Regions from separate parts of the Bacillus jepli genome, predicted to be linked through region 4. Evidence: riboswitches for the same ligand, from Rfam matches in the RefSeq annotation. Region 4 holds a riboswitch; each other region holds the start of a gene.

Region 1 (4,678 bases), 2.2 Mb from region 4:
TTTCTAGAGAAATATTTTGTATCAAATCATTGTGAAATTCTTGTACGACATCCAGGATATATGTCCGTGCAATTGACAATTGATTTGGATAAGCAACTCATGAACCGCCCCTTTTATTGGACATATGTTGAAAAAACAGGCGGAGAACCGAATCCAATGAAGCTAACGTTAATTACGGACCGGGACCAAACGCCTGACAATGTAAAGGGTGACTTTATCCATTTCGGGGCTCCCCGCTTACATCAAATTTTTGAATCAACAAAAAAGCTAGCAAGCTATATTCGATTGTATCAGCAAAAGCCCCCGGGTGCTCAAGGAAATACACCCCTTTTCCCATGGCTTGGGTTAAATGTGAAGGTTTCCTATAAAAGTGACCGTAAGCGTGATGTGTTAATGTCACTGGGCTTACAGCTAATCAACGGAATCATTGTTGAGGACTTTCAGGAAAAACTAGAGGAACTACCACTCACACCAAAAATTCCTGATTTAACGTACACGATGTCACCACTTGTGAAGCCGCAAAGTGGTGTCAATCGTCTTCAACAATATGTGAGAGGCTTCGTTGAATCACAGGATCATGCATGGGCAGATGAAGCGAGACAACGTTGGGATGAGGATTTAGCTTTGTTAGATGCCTTTTATGAGGGAATCGACGAAAAACCTGAAAGCTATGAAATTGAAAAAGAAGCCCTTAAGGATCAATACGAACCGAGAGTTCTTGTCGAAATAATCAATGGAGGATTGTTTTATCTTTGTCAAAACGCGATCTGAAATAGGCCTATCCTCATTTTTGGGGGTAGGTTACATTTTTTTAGGCTTTCTTCTAAAAAATCGTTCGACAAATACCTTGCATTTCATTGAAAAAATTACAAAAAATCGTGTTAGAATTTCGTTATACATTAACCACACCTTCTAACTAGTTAACAAATCATAGGCCTTTCTCCCTATCTTTCGAGTTAATTCTACAAATACAGGAAAAAATAACCATATTTCGATAGCTCACCCGTTTAGTTATTTGTATTTTGTAAATATTTTGACATCGACAGTTTTTTACAGAAACATCAATTCCCATGTTTTATACTTCTAAATGTAATACTAAGGTTCTATACATATATGGACTATCGTTTTAGGTCAGTCAGCTTAGCTTCGAACAGACAAAGGCAAACCTTTTGAAAAATTGGGACGCAAAGTCACAGGTCTAAGGTTGGAGATTTCAATTATGATGGCTGGACTGCCTGGAATACTAATGTATTTTGGGAGGGTATTAAAAAGTATGGTAAAAGTAGAAAACGAAACACTTGATCAGGAATGGGTAGACCTAATTTTAGAAGCACTAGATATGGGCATTAGTGTGAATGAAATCAAAGCGTTCTTTGCAGAAAAAGCTGACGGACTTAACACTATGATTGGATAAAGAACAGAGAAACCCACTCCTACTTCAAGAAAACACATTTTTTTGCAATATTTTTGATTAAATCGTTCGTCATACAAAACAATTTTCTTCATTTTATGTTATAATCATAAATGGAGGAAGGTGGATTTTATGATTGGTCAACGTATCAAAGAATACCGTTTGCAAAGAAAATTATCCTTATCCGAATTGGCTGAAAGAGCAGGGGTTGCAAAATCTTATTTAAGTTCAATCGAACGCAACCTTCAATCAAATCCTTCTATTCAATTTTTAGAGAAAATCTCTGCGGTCCTTGGGGTATCAGTGAATACTCTACTCCATAATGAGGATCACGAAGTTCAAATAGAAGATCTTGATTCTGATTGGGCACAACTTGTACAGGAAGCAATGAAATCTGGAGTATCAAAGGATGAATTTAAGGCATTCTTAGAATTTAACAAATGGAAAAATACCAATAACAAATAAAAAAGCAATTCAGGAAGGTGAAAAAAATTCATCTCTTGAAGGGCTTTTTTATTTTATATGGAGAAATTCTTTTTAAGTTCGGTAATTCCTCTTAAAAATTTCCCTATCCTTGATTGTTTGTGATTAAAATACTTTTTGTGGATGATATATGAAACAACAACGACGCCTATCGTATCTTTTATTAAATCGGTAACCGAAAAGGATCTGAACGGAACATAATATTGATGGATTTCATCTAACGCACCATATAAAACAGCGATTACAAAAAGAAGAATTTCTATCTTGAGTGAAAGCTTTCTAAAGGTCAGGAAAGCCATCACTAATAAGGCATACAAAATAGCAAACTGAAATAAGTGACCAATTTCTAGTGCTGCACCTAGCATTAAATAGATTGGTAAGCCAATCTGAACATGAATACCCTCTAATTTGCTAGGATTAAAATGACTTGATTGTAACCATATCCAAAGCATATATACAACTGGTAATATTCGTAAAATAAAGCGAATGATATATAAGTGCATAAAAAACCTACCTTTACCCTCAAACAATATACTTCGTTATAATCATGTCCTGATTCCTATTCATTTAAACTTGCCTACTCCCTCTTCTCCATAATAATAGAAACGGCCGTAATGGAAAGTACAAGAAATGCAGTTTCTTAGGTAATGGCAATGTTTCCTTGTCCATATAATAAGGATGCAATGTACTTAAAATAAACATAAACTTTTGTTGGATTGACATAAGTGAAAATAAATGGCGTGAATGATATTTTGAAATATCCTGGGGGACTGGTTCTGTATGTAAATTTATCATTCTCTCAATATAAAAGATTGCTTGCTGGGCCAACAATTGACTTCGGGTACTTTTGATGAACGGCTTCATCTCTTTCGTTATTTTTGTTTTCAATAAATTAGCCGAAAGAATCAAGGTTTGCCCTGCTAGATGTGTAGTTTTATATTTTTGTACTAAATTTCGAAGTGTTGACCAATGAAGATCTTTTTGAACAAGCATATGGATATCGAATAACCAGCGTAACCTTGACCAACCATGCCTAGCTCCATGCGTTATTAAAAAGAAAAACAAGTCCTCACTACCTAAAATATAAACTGGATACTTCGTAATCGTGCTTACTCTTTTTCTGTTCCATAATTCTTGAAAACTAGGCTCTTTTGTTGGAGCTGGGTTTAGCCTCCAATGGATTTCAAGCTTTATCCTCTTTTTCGGATGAAAATGAGTAAAATGATGATGTCGCCACTTCCAATCATTCAGAACGGATTGAATATATTCATCCTTTATGTACCCTTCTTCACTAAGAAGCTCTTCAGCTCTTTCTAAGTCTTCGATCGGAATAAGAACATCTATATCTCCAGAAGTACGTAGAGAAATATCACCATAAAGGTCTGTAGCAAGTACGGGACCTTTTAAAAACAAAGGAGAGATTCCATTTGATATAAACAATCTACTCACATACTCCATTTGTCCACAAAGATGCAGCATCTGAAACGTATTTTTTTGATAATAATGCGAAATCGAATTTACGACTTTCGTTGGGACCTTACTCTCTTCTAATACTTTAATCTTTGAATATAAAAGTGGATATAGACGGTGGTGAAGAATCAATTTAAGAAAGTGTTCCCAGTCCATTTGATCAAGGGATTTCTTATATTTTTCCGTAATATCAGTTACGGTTTCCATTTTAATAATATCTAATAGAAAGGTAAGTTCTTTAGGAACCTTTGTAACATCAAGTTGATAAATGTTGTTCATTTCGATCTCCCTTGACCCCATTATTACGAACTCTTTTTGCAAACATGCCAACAACCGCAAATTTTTCCATTCCTTCTGAACCCGACACATAAAAGCTTCCACTTCTTAACCAAGCGTGAGCAATCATACTCCCCTTCTCATCCCTTGCAGTACCAAGATAAAGGGTACTCTCTATTTGTCGTCTTTCAAGCATCTTCATCCCAGCAAACGCTTTAACTAGACATTGGCTCTCCCAAAATGTGTACCTACTCATGATTTGAATCGCATTTGCCACATTTTTCAATTCCTTCATATTAGAAACATTTTTCTTATAAGATGTTTCCTTCAAAGCCACCCCTAAAGTAGGTGCAACTTTTGCAAAAGGTAATGCTTTTAACATACGACCCAAGGCTAAATAAAAATAAGCTTCTATTAAAATCACTTTCGTAGCAAAATCAAGAGTAAAAAACTTCTTAATTTTTTTATTAATTTTCATGTCACCTCTTATTTCAATTCAATTAGTTTTTCATTATATAAGTGTTCAAGAAAAGATTGTACTTGCTCTTCACATTCAGTTTGGGTCACATCGTAATCATTGACTAAAGAAGAAATCACTTCATTTACAGATTTAGGGCTCTCAATTAGATCCCAGATTTCTCCTCCAATTTCTCCTAAGTTATAATACTTACCATTTTGAACACTCAACATTACCTTTTCTTCGCCCATGTTACTTACAATGTTGCCTTCGGATTGTGAAACGGTGTTATTTAATGAAATTGTTTGATTCTTAATCATAATGTACCTCCTCGTTTTTTTCTTAATAAAGAACAAAACATTTATAAACTTGCCTTCATCTGCTTATTTAGTAAATTACTAAACATCCCTTGTTTATCCCTTGCAAGTTGCTTAAATTCCCCTTTTTGTATTACTCTTCCTTCATCCAACACGATTACTTGATCTGCATTCCTTATTGTTGATAATCGATGTGCAATAACAATTACTGTCATTTTTCCTTTTAATCTTTCAATCGCTTCTTGAATTTTTGTTTCATTCTCG
Region 2 (4,678 bases), 1.1 Mb from region 4:
TGTTAATTTTGTCGAAAAATATAATGAAACCATTCAAAAAATTAATGAAAAGTTGAATGAGGAGCGGTACCGTAGCTATCAACCTCTTTCAAGTGAAGAACGTGAAGCTTTATCAGATAAAGAAGCTGAGCTTTGGGAGGAAAAGGCTAAAAGTGGGTTGATTCGACGTGATTCAATTTTATCTAGTGGATTAAATCAATTTCGAATGGATTTGTATACGCCAGTTACGAATCTGTCAATGGATACTGCTTTCAATCAATTAGCTAGTATTGGGATAAAAACCACTGCAAATTATTTAGATCGTGGAAAGCTGGAGATTGATAAAGCGAAGCTAAAAGAAGCGATTGAAAAAGATCCAGAAGCAGTAGAAAAGCTGTTCACAGCAGATGGGAGTACTTATGCTGAAAAAGGTCTCATTAATCGCTTATATGATAGTTTAACTGCAACGATGGACAAGGTGAGTGAACGTGCAGGTAAATCCACTTGGACCACACAGAAGTACACGATTGGTAAAAACCTTGATAGTTTGAAAGACAGTATCGACCGTTTCGAAGACCGACTGGTTCAAATCGAAGATCGCTACTGGCGCCAATTCACAGCAATGGAAAAAGCAATCCAACGTGCGAATCAACAATCTGCATACCTCATGCAGAATTTCTTTAGTGGTTAATAAAAGGAGTGTAACGTAAATGGCAATCGGAAATCCATATCAAGCATATCAATCAAATTCAGTTACGACTGCAACACCAGGTGAGCTTACGTTAATGCTCTACAATGGTTGCTTGAAATTTATAAAGCTTAGTCGTAAAGCAATTGAGGAAAACAATATACAAGAAAAAAATACAAATCTTCAAAAGGCGCAAAACATTATCCGTGAGTTCATGGTTACGTTAAACATGGATGTGGAAGTGTCTAAAAACATGTTGGCGATGTATGATTACATGAACCGTCGTTTGATGGAAGCCAATCTTAATAATGACCTTGACATTATAGCAGAGGTTGAAGGACTTGTGACTGAATTCCGAGACACTTGGAAAGAAGTTATTCAGGTGAACCGTCAGCGCCAGCATGCACAAGGTGGACAGATTTAGTGAATCCGGTAGTAGAGCTCTATCGCATCACGAAGGAACTACACAGTTTGTTGACTCAGCCTGTCGAGCAGGAAAAACGTGATGAACTCATTGAATCTATTACGAAGTTTCTTGACGAGCGGGAGCAACTTATGTCGGACGTCAAACCTCCTTATACAGAGGAACAGCGTAAACTCGGTGCTGAAATTGTCCAAATGAATGTCTTCATTGATGGCAAGTTAGATACACTAAAAAAAGAAATCCAACAGGACATCGCGAATCAAAAAACACGGAAGACATCCACCACTAAATACATCAATCCCTATCAATCAGCTCCAGCTGACGGGATGTTTTTTGATAAAAGAAAATAGGTGAAATATGTTACAACTTAGTTTAGAACAATACGATGTCCTTCAAAGATATTATGAGTTGCTTGGTACGGTAGAAGAGGGATTTGAATATGTAGTAAGTAGTTTTGAAGATATATCTCGTAGTAATGCGGACCAGGTATTAGTTGATATTTTTGCAGCTTTATCTAGTATTTATCAAACAAGTGACCAGTTACTTTCTTTGTTTAAAGATCAAAAAGAGGTTGTTACTTCTATCCTTTCCTTTAATGGCGTTATTACGGAAATATCAAAACTAGAAGACTTATATGAAAATGAACCCCAAAAACAACAGTTAATCAAATCCAATATTTATCCCGCTTTCCTAGCGTGAAAGAAAGCATTCAAGATCAATTATCAATATATGTCATACAATAAGGGAAACACCCGGGCTAAGCTCAGGTGTTTCTATTTGAGAAGAGGAATAGTAATATTTACGGGTAGGGGTAATTTTTTCACCTGGAGACATATCATAAGAACGTTTAATTCCGCTTCAACAGAATATATTTAATCTTTAATCAACACCCACCATAGATCCACTTACCATTTCTAATGCTTTTTCAAGATTCACCAATAAATCCTTCCGTAATTTATCACTACATATAAAAACATCCGTAATTTCACTTTTTACCGATGAATAGGCAAATTCTAAACTTTTACTAGTAGTCAAATTTTGCAATTGTCCATTAGACATTTGAATCTCTATTTCTTTTTCAAAATATTCAACAGTTCCAAATAATACGGTCAAGATAAACATCCCCTTTTTTATAGAAGTTATGGCTAGAATAGCCTACATCTAAGCTAACTATCTTACTAGTTTATATTTACAGACGTTGCATATGATTTTTAGATGACTCTTAAACATATTGTCTTGTTTGCTTCTGTTTATTTAATAAAAATTCAATTGATTTTTTTCTATTGTATCTAGCCTTACGACATTCTGAACAATTCATAAAGCGATTTCCTTTTTCATAAAAGTCATTAACGGATTTTACTTCTTTACACTTAAAACAAACTTGTTCTTTACTAATGGTCTTCACCTTATTTCAACCTTCTTTCGGATTAATCAAAATTGATGTAATAACCATTTATAAAAGTCTCTTTGAATTAAATATAAAAAAAATCCACCAAAAAAATGGTGGATAAATTAAACAATTGGTTATTTCTATAACCGATATATTTATTCACGACTTTTTTGGCAACTCGGCTATCTTAGTTCATAGAACCTTAGACCCGAAGCTTTGCGTCCTTACCTTTCAATAAGTTTGCCTTTTTCAATTTTGTCAATAGTTTAAATTCACTACTTTAATGATAAAACGAAAGTAGTACTTTTTCAACAAAAGTTGACAAAATATTGTATAATCAGACTAAAATAGGTAATTATACCTATACGAAAAATTGGGGTCTTTAGTGACCCTGCCTGAGTCGGCTAAAAGATTTTCACCACAGCAAATAAAAAATCGTAATAAATTCCTTTTTATATCATGTTCCAAAATCTATTATGATACAAATCTTTCTGTAACATCCACCACTAAATACATCACTCCCTGCTGCCGGGATGTTTTTTTGATAAGAAAAAGTAGAAAATGCCATCTGAAAATGGTGGCATTCTTTCTAAATAAAATTAATCCATCTTCTACTGCAAACCTATCAAAAACTTTAAAAGATAAGATTTTTTGTAGAACATACGTTTCGTTTGTGTTAAAATAAAAGTATAAAGATCTTTTAGCTTCCTAAGAATAATCTCCCAATTTCACCTAAAGATAAGCGCACTTTTTTATGTCATCAATATTCCCACAAGATGAATAACACCAATGGAAGTTTGCTCTCATTTAAAAAGAGATGGAGTCACTCTCATCAGTAAGAAATTGTTTGAATTTGCACCAAATTATGATCCTATCGAATCTATTAAGGGTAAAAATTCATGCTATACTGAAAGTAGGAGGAATTGTTATGAATGAGATGGAAGAACTATTACGCACAGTCTTAAAAGAAGAATTAAAGCCGATTCATACTCGTTTAGAAGGAATGGACAAGCGATTTGATGGCATAGACAAACGGTTAGATGGTATAGACGTGCGTTTAAACGGTATAGATCATCGTTTGGATCGACTAGAGACAAACCAAAATGAGCTTAAAGTGGGTCAAGAAAAACTACAAAAAAATAGTATTGAAAGTCTCGGCAATTTCACTGAGAAAATTGCAGAATATGTTGATAACCAGACCTCGGCTTTAAATAAACGAATCTTCAAAGTTGAGACTGAAATTGAGCGGTTAACGAGACAATAATCGTATATTATTTGCTTTTAGTTAACTAGTAAGAATCTTTTTTCGACAATTCACCCCTTACTTTAATTAAATTCATAAAAATAAAGAAAAGTCCCTCAAAATTTGCTACTATCACTTTGAGGGATTTACGTTTGTTTGCCCATATAAGCGCAGCCGGCCTCAGGTTATCCTTTTTGATTCACCTTGATTCAGAAGGGGAAATTCCATTTATCCCAACCTTAGAGGAAATGGTCCAAGCTGGAAAAGACCTGTCTCCATTTGGACTGAGAAGACATGGACTTTGACGTTTTATCTGGTGATTTTTCATCGTTTTATTCAGTTGCCGAGTTTTATTTAGGTAAACGAAAGGAAGAAATCCCAAAATGGAAACAAGCAGAAAAGCAGCCGGTGAAACAGGTTAAAAAGAAAAAGAGGAAAAGAATATGAACTGTAAGGTAGGCAGTTCCATTTTCTTTATAAACCCCCGATATTCCTCCCACATTTTGGGTATACTACTACTGAAGAATTCTTCAAGCAATTTTCACCCTAGAATCCACACAGTTACCATTCATAATTCACCATAGACATGCATATATTTTTACACCTACACATATTGTTTACAAATTTACATTCACAACATAATAAGTAAAGTGGGGCGAGGGACCTGTCCCCATGTCCCGTGGAACAACGTGCCCATTTCCACATTCGATCAAGTTAATATTTTCACAATTTCTTCATATTTCCTTTACAAAAAAGCAGGAATTGGGGAGGTGTGTGTTGAATTAGTTATTATAACCTTAAATCAACTAGGGTTATATTGTTACACAGGTTGGATACCCTAAAAAGGGTCTTGGCTGTGTCCAATGCATTATAAGGACTAGCGTAAGTTAGCCCGAGTTAAAAGGAGGAGTTCTTGTATGAATTACAACGTTCGTGGTGAAAACATTGAGGTAA
Region 3 (4,678 bases), 2.7 Mb from region 4:
TGAAAGGTTTGACCTTTACCAAAAATTTTCGATCTCCTTCTGCAGAGGAATGGTATGTTTTTTTACCGAGCTATCAAGATCCGACTACCGGTGGTGCGGCTGGTAAGGTGATTATTCACTATAACTTATTAGATACACAGGAAATCTTCATAAATACCACCATCATATTTGATGACCCTGCTTTACATCATTCGTCACTTCATCACCTTGTTTATGCAATTGCTGATGAGCTTGTAAACCGATTGGTTGGATATGCGGATACTCTTCTTTCTGTTCATTCGGGTGAGAATTCGTATAATGCAGAATACAAAAACTGAGGGGTTCATATGGTAGATAAAATGATACAAGCGATACAACAACATTCTATTCCAATTAGAAATCTGAAGGAGGACCTAGAACAACTTGTTACTTCTATTAAAAATGAGAAATTCATTTTGTTGGGGGAATCCTCACATGGTACGTCTGAGTTCTACCAAATTCGAAAGGAACTTACCAAAAAATTAATTGTTGAAAAAGATTTTACTTTTATAGCTGTGGAAGGTGATTGGCCAGCATGCCAAGAGGTCAATCGCTATATCAAAGGGTATTCAGCTAAATATAACAATGCTCGTGATGTCCTTTTGACATTTAAACGTTGGCCAACATGGATGTGGGCAAATGAAGAAATCATTGACTTAATTGAATGGCTAAAAGAATATAATCACGATAAAACGAGTGAAAAAAAGGTTGGCTTTTATGGAATTGACATCTATAGTTTATGGGAATCCATGGATGAAATTCTAAAGTATTTAGAAAAACGCAACTCTCCTGATCTCGAGGTCGCGAGAAAGGCGTTCGCGTGTTTTGAACCCTTTAATCGTGAAGCAGAAAAGTATGCATTGTCATCTACGTTTTATTCCGAAGGCTGTCATGAAGAAGTCACAAAACTATTATCGGAAATAAGTGTAAACAAACATACCTATCATGATTCAGAAGAAAGTAGTTTAAACGTAGAGGTAAACGCACTTATCACGGCTAATGCTGAAAACTACTATACAACAATGATAACGAAGGACAATGAATCATGGAATATCAGAGACCGTCACATGGTTGAGGTGATCCATAAAATAGATTCCTTTTATCACCAACAATCCAAAGGAATCATCTGGGAACACAACACACATGTTGGGGATGCACGTGCAACAGATATGGCGAATGAAGGACTTGTAAATGTCGGACAACTTTTGAGGGAGCAGGTCGGTTCTGAAAACGTATATATTGTTGGTTTCGGTACACATCATGGTACGGTTATTGCAGCTATTGAGTGGGGTGTAAACTTTCAAAAAATGAATACACCTCCCGCAACTACAGGAAGTTGGGAAGACCTACTTTATAAAGCGGGAAATTACGATAAACTCCTAATTTTTACGGATAAAAACAGATATTTATTTGATAACTCAATTGGTCATCGCGCGATTGGCGTTGTCTATTATCCACAATATGAACATTATGGGAACTATGTTCAATCGGTCATCTCTGAACGTTATGATGCGTTTATATTTGTAAATCACACAAATGCTTTAACTCCACTTGAAGTAACAGGCGTGTTAATTTAATCAAATTCAGCAGGATTTCCATACTGATGGGATGAATGCAAATAGGTGCTAAACTAAGCTAAAAACTCCTGAGATTCTTGCTCGCTCGACACCTAGCGTTGTAAGCGTTAGATTTTCTAGGGCGGGCTCTTCTACTCAACCTACCCCTAATCCTGCCTCCCTTAAGATTTTCATAAATTATCAAAACAATGTGATAAAAAGCTCAGATACTGGAAATTATTTGGGGTATTCTAAGAAGAATAGAGAGTCATTTTGCATTTAAATGGTATTTTGTCAAAAGCTGTTGAATATATAATATTTTTCTAATATTATTAGTTAGTACTAAAGTAATACATATAGTCAATAAGTATTACATCGATAAAGGCAAACCTATCAAAAGATAGGGACGCAAAGCCACGAGCCTAAAGCACTCATGCTATGGTAGTCGGGTTACCGAAATGATGGAGAGAAAAGGAAACTCCCGTTTTTCGGTGGAGTTTCTTTTTTATTATAAATGAAATTTGAATGAAACCAACGAAATTTAATCAGAAAAGAAGAACTTCTAGATTTTCCTGGGGGTGGAAAAAATGAAATTATTCGATCGACTACGAAAAAAACACCATGAAGTTGATTTAAAGAGAAAAAAGGTAATTGATGCTTATTATGAAAGTCTTTCAACTAGCAGTATGGAAACATTTGTAGAGGACATCGCAATAACATTTAATGAAAATGAAAGGCTCGATTATTATCGAGTTATTTCGAACCAATTAGGTTTGGCTTTATTTACAGTTGATCTTAAAAAGAGAGAAATTGTTTATGTTTCTAGAAGAATAGAAGAAATCTTGGAAATTACAAAAGAAGAATTAACAATCGACTATTGGAAATCTCTTTGGTATAAAGAGGGAACCTTAGATTTTTCAGCAATCTATGGGAGATTAACCAAAGAAGGTAAAAATACACATACGTACCGAATTATAACCCCAACTGGTACGGTTAAATGGATTAATGAAACGACAGTCGCCGTTGATGACGAGGAAGGGAATATTGAAAAAATTGTAGGTGTAATAGAAGATTGCACCAACGCTTTGCAACTAGAACAGAAAATAAATTTTATCACCACTCACGATGAACTGACGAATCTACCAAACTTTTTAAATGGAAGTAATCATATACAAGAGGTCATTGAAAGATACAAAACTAAGAGAGAAAGATTTGCTTTGTTTTGTGTGAATTTAGATGGGTTTAGCCGTATTAATAATACATTAGGATTTAAAATAGCGGACGAAGCTTCTAAGCAATTATCTACTAAACTTGAAAAATACCTAAATAAAGGTGTTTTCCTTTTCCGTTCTCAAGGGGATGAATGGTACGCTGTTGTAGAATGCTCAATGAAGAATGAAGAGTACATGAGTCATGCGAAAGAGATTATTGATATTATTCAAGCTCCTCTTCAAATTCAGGATTATTCGATTCGAATTACAGCTAGCATTGGAATTAGTATTTATCCGGATGACGGAGAAAATAAGGTTGAGCTTATAAAAAATGCAAACACCGCATTAAAACGAGCGAAAAAGCATGGTGTAGCAAACTATCAATTATATGCTGCAAATATGAATATTGAATCGTTTAAAACCTTTCAATTAGAGACAGATTTACAGAGTGCGATTAAGAATGGTGAATTGTATATCGAATACCAACCAAAAGTGGATGTTAAGTCGCAAAAAGCAACGAGTGCAGAGGCACTTATCCGTTGGAAACACCCACTTTGGGGAGAAGTTTCACCGATGGAATTTATCACGATTGCCGAAGAAAGTAATTTTCACCGTGAACTCTCAGAATTTGTTATTGATACGGTATGTAAGCAAGTTGGTCAATGGGAAAAACGAGGCATTCAATTTAACACGGTTTCATTTAATTTATCAGCTAAGGACTTTTTAAAAAGCTCATTAATTAGTACGTTAAAAACGACAATTAATAGGTATCATATCAATTCAAAGCATCTGGAAATTGAGCTCACAGAAGGTACCTTGTTACAAGAAACAAGTGTTGTTCAGGATCAAATTGAGCAAATAAAAGCGATGGGCATTTCACTATCGTTAGACGATTTCGGGACGGGTTATTCTTCCATCCATTATTTGAAGAGGCTGTTTTCGTATAGATTGTTGCTTTCTTGACCATATTAGTAGAACGTTGATATAATACGGTTTCAGGAGGCATTCAACTATGTGGAAAGACATCTATAAAGAGTTCGGTGAACTATCAGAATCAGAGAAATTAAAGCTATTTAATGCTATGAAGGAAGATTTATTTCCTGACGAACCTAATAAAATTACCGAGTTATTAAATAGCATCCGTGAAACACGTTTTGCATCAGGATTAGGTTGTGTTCATTGCGGTAGCACATCAGTAAAACGAAATGGTAAATATCGTTCAAGACAACGCTATCTGTGCAACGATTGCGGAAAATCTTTCAATGATATGACTAATACACCGTTTTCAGGTTCTCGTTATCCTGAGAAGTGGGTAAAATACATCGAAATGATGGTCGAAGGATATACCCTGCCAAAAATCGCTGAACGATTAAAGATTCACCTATCCACTGCATTTTATTGGAGACATAAAATTTTGAATGCATTAGGAAGTAACGGATTTAATCAATTGCAAGGCATCGTTGAAAGTGACGAGACATTCTTTCGTGAGTCAATGAAAGGTCGAGATATTCCTCACAGAAAGGCGAAAAAACGTGGAGAAAAAGACGAAAAGCCAGGGATTTCTAATCTCAAAATTGCCGTTGTTGTAGCACAAGACAGGAACGGAAGTGTAATTGCTCGTAAAGCTGGAACAGGGCGTGTGAAGGCTGAGGAAATCGATGCTGTTATTGGCGAATACATTCACCCGTCTGCTTTACTATGCACCGATACAGCTACCAACTACAAGAAGTTTGCAAAAGTGAAGAAACTACAACACGAAACAGTGAATGAACGTCGAAAAGAACGAGTGAAGAAAGGGATATATCATATTCAACACGTTAATAATTTTCACCATCGTCTAAAAGATTGGATGGAACGGTTCCAAGGTGTTGCGACTAAATACTTAGATAACTA
Region 4 (4,678 bases):
TGTCTAGAGCCGATACCCAGTACTTCAAGAATCGCGTTGGCAGTTCCATAGGCTCCAAAAATCCCAATAAAAGCATATGCTTTTAATAGAAGATTGATCCAAGAAGGAGCAATGATGAGAAGCAACCAAAGATGTTTATGCTTCGTTCTAGTGATTAAATAGGCTGTAGGGTATGCGACCAATAATGAGACAGCTGTTATTAAAAAGGCATACCAAAATGAGCTTAATGTCATCTTTAGATAAGTTGGTGTGAAAAATGTTTTGTAATTTATTAATGATAGATTTCCCTCTATATCAAAAAATGAATAATAGAGAACAAGTGTAATCGGAGCAATAACAAATACAAGAATCCATAGTGCATAAGGGATAAAATATATATTGCGAGTCAGCTTATTTTCCATGGCTTTCCCCGTCCACATATGCCTCTAAGCGACGATCATATTCTTCCTCTGTTTCACCAATCCGCATAACATGAATCGCCTCTGGATCAAAGTAAAGTCCGATTTCATCGCCAACTTTAGCTTTCTTTGTAGAGTGTACAAGCCACTCATTTCCATCCTTATCAAAGCCGCAAATTTCATAGTGAACCCCTCTAAAAAGCTGAGAATCTACAACAACTTGAAGCTTTCCTTTTTCAACAGAGGTTATTTCTAGATCTTCAGGACGGATGACAATTTCAACAGGCTCATTGTCTGAAAAACCTTGGTCAACACAATCAAATGTCTTTCCAACGAATTCAACTAAAAAGTCTCGATGCATTTTTCCTTTTACGATATTCGATTCTCCGATAAAATCAGCGACAAAGCGATTGATGGGTTCGTCATATATATCGATAGGGGTGCCACTTTGTTGTATGTCTCCTTTATTCAATACAAATATCTCATCAGACATAGCAAGTGCCTCCTCTTGGTCATGTGTGACAAAGATAAAGGTAATACCAAGTCGCTTTTGAAGGTCACGGAGTTCATATTGCATTTCTGTACGGAGCTTTAAATCAAGTGCTGACAATGGCTCATCCAATAAAATAATCTCAGGCTCGTTCACAATCGCTCGAGCAATTGCCACACGTTGTCTTTGACCACCCGACATTTCTCTAATTTCGCGGTTTTCATAGCCAGTAAGATTGACAAAGCTTAGGGCTTCTTTCACTTTTTTATCGATTTCAGATTGCTTCATTTTTTTTATTCGTAAGCCAAAGGCAACATTTTCATATACATTAAGATGTGGAAATAAAGCATAATCCTGAAACACTGTATTAACCTGACGCTTATTGGCAGGTGTGGTGTTTACTTTTTTGCCATTAAAATAAACCTCTCCATCTGAGGGTTCGATAAATCCTGCGATCAAACGCAAAATCGTTGTTTTTCCACATCCGGATGGACCAAGAAGGGTATAAAACTTTCCTCTTTCAATTTCAAAGCTGACATTGTTAAGGACAGGTGGGTCATTGTCATATTGTTTCGTCACATTTTTAAATTGGATAATAGGTATACTGGTCATAGCAACCCCCTTCTTTCTATATAAAATAAGGTAATAGTTTTTGTGTAATCCGGCATAATTATACACGAATCGGCAAAAAATTCAATAACATTCATAAAGTCAAGTGTAAAAATATAAATGGAGTGATCGTATATAGACCGAAAAAAGAATCTAGTAAATTGGTAGTAGGAATAAATTAACATTTTTAGAAAAAGGTGAGGTTAATTTCATTGACCAAATGTGAAAATAGAAATATAATTATAGTACAATTTGAAATAATCTTTCTTTAAAGATAATTGTATAAAGGAAAGGCAAATTCATTGAAAGATGAAGACGCAAAACTATAGGGGCTTAGTCCAGTTGGACATGCCAGCCAGTTGCCGAGTAAAACTCGTATCGTAAGAGCGAAGATTAATCGGTGTGTGATTAGTCTTTTTTTTTATACCATTAAGTATATTGTTGTTACTATTTTACTAGATTTTTGGATAAATTAGCATGTTCAAAAGGAAGGGGAAAAGGACCGCGTCGACGAAACGCCATGACCAGTGCCATTTTCAACCGGTTTTTTGAACATTCTTTAAAAAAATTTGGAAGTGATTATGCATGAAGAAAACCATCCAGAATCTGAACGTACTAAGAAAACTGAGTGAATTAGTCGAAAAGGTTGGTTTCGAAAAGAACCTGATTTCTGACGAAACTCGTAGCTTTTTTGACGAGATTGGTCAGGAACAAGAGGAACAAAAGATTACTAGCACCCTTTTAACCCAACTCCAACAAATGAACGAACAAATGGAAAATATGCATTGGATGAACAAGCATTACCGTATCCTTCATGAATTTGCCCAAATTTGCAGCAAAACTTTAAATGAAAGCGTTCTTCTTCAAAAGTCCTACGAGATGGTATCACGCGTTATGCCAACGGACTCGTTTTATATTGCCCTGCACAATCCTGGTGATGCACAAATTCAAATGATTTTTATTATGGATAACGGTGAACCTGCCCCACCAAGTACCGTGGAGTTTGGTGAAAATTACACATCAAAGGTTATAAAAACACGAGAAATCGTTCACCTCAAGCATCGAAATCAAAACATTGAGTATGATACGAAAATGGGAGAAGGAGAGCAAGACACAAGGTCTTGTTTATTCGTACCAGTTGTGATGGATGATCAAGTAAAAGGTGTCATTTCAGCACAAAGCTATAGGGATTTCGCCTATCGGAAGGAACACGAGGACCTTTTGCAAATGATCGGTGCTCAAGTTATCAATTCGATTGAAACAGCACGATTATACGGAAAAATTTACACAATGTCCCGCACAGACGAATTAACAGGTTTAAAAAACCATCGTGCTTTCCATGAGGATTTAGGACAATTAATTCGAAATGATGATGGCGAGATTACAGTTATGATGATCGATTCTGATGATTTAAAGCAAGTAAATGACCGCTTCGGCCATGATGCGGGTGATTTATATTTAAAAATACTTGCAGACGGCATGAAAACACTTTGCAATGATAAGATGGAAGGCTATCGATATGCGGGGGATGAGTTCATGATTCTTATTAAAACCCGCATTGATTTGGGTGTGAAGGACATCTACTATAAGTTAAACGAGTATTACTCGGAACACCCACTCATCGTTGATGATGAAAAAATCACCGTTTCAATCAGCACTGGTGTTGGTGTCTATCCGTATAATGGAACAACTGTGGATGCGTTGAAGAAGGCAGCAGATCAAGCCCTTTACGCTGCAAAAGAGAATGGAAAAAATCGAATAGTCGTGGCGAATTAAAAAAGCTCATCCATTTGGATGAGCTTTTTTAATTTTAGTTAATATGGGCAATGATGCCTTCTTCATCGTCTAATACAAGCTTGATTCCTGCATATGGGTCTCGATTCAGAAATTCTCCAAGCCATAAACGAATCGCTTCGATTAGGTTTGCCATGATGAGAACCTGTTTGCGATCGTTGACATATGCTTCAGCGGAGAACCCGTAGTCATCATCATACATAAGCTCTACTTCGACTTCTTCTGGCTTTACTTGTTTTTTCAAGCCAATATAAACACAAACCGCATTAATAATTTCTTGTTCAGAAAGAATTAACGTCTCCATGGGTCTGCCTCATTTTTCTTACGATCTCTAATCATCACGAAGATTTTACGAATGATGACAATCAGAACATAAATCGCTATAACGTTAATCATTAATCCTAAAAATGAGCCGAGCATTCCCATTCCACCTAGAAGACCACCAAACAGGAACCCTGCAAGTCCACCAAGCATAAGGCCTTTCATTAATCCACCAGACATGAATCCACCTTTAGGATTTGTAGTAGTAGACTTGTTTGTCACATTATTATCTGCCTTTTTCTTTTGTTGTTGTTGGAAGTTGGATTTATTTGTGTTTCCTATATTATTATTAAACCCTCTCTTACCTGACTTATAGCCTTTTGCTTCAACAGTTGTTGTTTGGTCTTGGAAGACAAAGTTTCCAAGTGGCGAAAGAATCAGAGTAAGTGCTACCATAGCCGCTAAAACCTTTTTCATATAAATGTGTACCTCCATAAGTTAGTATTGATATTTTTACTATTATAACCTAATATCGTGAAATTCTCTTGTAATTCACCTTCCTCAGTTTTCTACTTTATATACGATGATAAAGGGGGAAGGTTTCATTTTATGGATAAAAATGATGTTGGTAAATTGTAACAAAATCATTAAGGCTAAAAGTTTTTCAATAGAAATTTAAAATAAAGAGTTGATATAAAAAATCCCTTTTCAGGTCGTTTTCACTATAGACGCAGGTAAAAGATGGTTTTCTTATCCTAAGGGCTATAAAAATGGTATAGTATATTTGTAGGAATAGAAGGCAGGAAAGAGGATATATAATGAAAACAGAAGTGCAGTTACAAAAAACATCCCTCATAGCTGATCTTAAATCCCTTTTTAAGGCAGGAGTTTTACTAGCGAATGTTCTACCTGTGTTTTCAGGATTTTGGTTAGCCATTTATTTTACGGGTGCATCATTTCAGGAAAATTTAGGATTGTTTCTATATACAATGGTTGGAAGTACGCTCGTTATGGCGGGGGCTCTAATCATAAACAATTGGTATGATGTTGACATCGACACAGTCATGGACCGTACAAAAAAACGACCAACTGTAACTGGTCATTTTTCATTGAACTTTGTATTGGC

What was found. A riboswitch is a leader RNA that binds a small molecule or an ion and turns the genes downstream of it on or off. The one in region 4 is predicted to bind cyclic di-GMP.
Region 1: it holds a riboswitch for cyclic di-GMP, as region 4 does, so the genes downstream of both, ABC371_RS14225 (anti-repressor SinI family protein) here and ABC371_RS02800 (sensor domain-containing diguanylate cyclase) in region 4, are expected to answer to the same signal.
Region 2: it holds a riboswitch for cyclic di-GMP, as region 4 does, so the genes downstream of both, ABC371_RS08340 (hypothetical protein) here and ABC371_RS02800 (sensor domain-containing diguanylate cyclase) in region 4, are expected to answer to the same signal.
Region 3: it holds a riboswitch for cyclic di-GMP, as region 4 does, so the genes downstream of both, ABC371_RS16475 (putative bifunctional diguanylate cyclase/phosphodiesterase) here and ABC371_RS02800 (sensor domain-containing diguanylate cyclase) in region 4, are expected to answer to the same signal.

Annotation. Positions count from the first base shown of each region.
Region 1 is NZ_JBDFMO010000001.1:2,781,408-2,786,085, reverse strand. It holds gene ABC371_RS14230 (YqhG family protein) at 1-771, shown strand, start outside; cyclic di-GMP riboswitch class I at 1,150-1,239, shown strand; gene ABC371_RS14225 (anti-repressor SinI family protein) at 1,274-1,414, shown strand; gene ABC371_RS14220 (helix-turn-helix domain-containing protein) at 1,544-1,876, shown strand; gene ABC371_RS14215 (VanZ family protein) at 1,930-2,397, opposite strand; gene ABC371_RS14210 (nucleotidyltransferase domain-containing protein) at 2,462-3,643, opposite strand; gene ABC371_RS14205 (lasso peptide biosynthesis B2 protein) at 3,621-4,118, opposite strand; gene ABC371_RS14200 (lasso peptide biosynthesis PqqD family chaperone) at 4,127-4,420, opposite strand; gene ABC371_RS14195 (ABC transporter ATP-binding protein) at 4,459-4,678, opposite strand, start outside.
Region 2 is NZ_JBDFMO010000001.1:1,683,891-1,688,568, forward strand. It holds gene fliD (flagellar filament capping protein FliD) at 1-670, shown strand, start outside; gene fliS (flagellar export chaperone FliS) at 690-1,091, shown strand; gene fliT (flagellar protein FliT) at 1,091-1,441, shown strand; gene ABC371_RS08335 (DUF8042 domain-containing protein) at 1,449-1,790, shown strand; gene ABC371_RS08340 (hypothetical protein) at 1,971-2,204, opposite strand; cyclic di-GMP riboswitch class I at 2,651-2,736, opposite strand; gene ABC371_RS08345 (hypothetical protein) at 3,410-3,745, shown strand; gene ABC371_RS08350 (hypothetical protein) at 4,019-4,171, shown strand; gene hpf (ribosome hibernation-promoting factor, HPF/YfiA family) at 4,642-4,678, shown strand, end outside.
Region 3 is NZ_JBDFMO010000001.1:3,218,026-3,222,703, forward strand. It holds gene ABC371_RS16465 (hypothetical protein) at 1-317, shown strand, start outside; gene ABC371_RS16470 (erythromycin esterase family protein) at 327-1,595, shown strand; cyclic di-GMP riboswitch class I at 1,948-2,032, shown strand; gene ABC371_RS16475 (putative bifunctional diguanylate cyclase/phosphodiesterase) at 2,162-3,748, shown strand; gene ABC371_RS16480 (IS1595 family transposase) at 3,798-4,678, shown strand, end outside.
Region 4 is NZ_JBDFMO010000001.1:564,019-568,696, reverse strand. It holds gene ABC371_RS02810 (ABC transporter permease) at 1-401, opposite strand, end outside; gene ABC371_RS02805 (ABC transporter ATP-binding protein) at 391-1,500, opposite strand; cyclic di-GMP riboswitch class I at 1,780-1,864, shown strand; gene ABC371_RS02800 (sensor domain-containing diguanylate cyclase) at 2,083-3,273, shown strand; gene ABC371_RS02795 (YxcD family protein) at 3,308-3,595, opposite strand; gene ABC371_RS02790 (hypothetical protein) at 3,583-4,029, opposite strand; gene cyoE (heme o synthase) at 4,371-4,678, shown strand, end outside.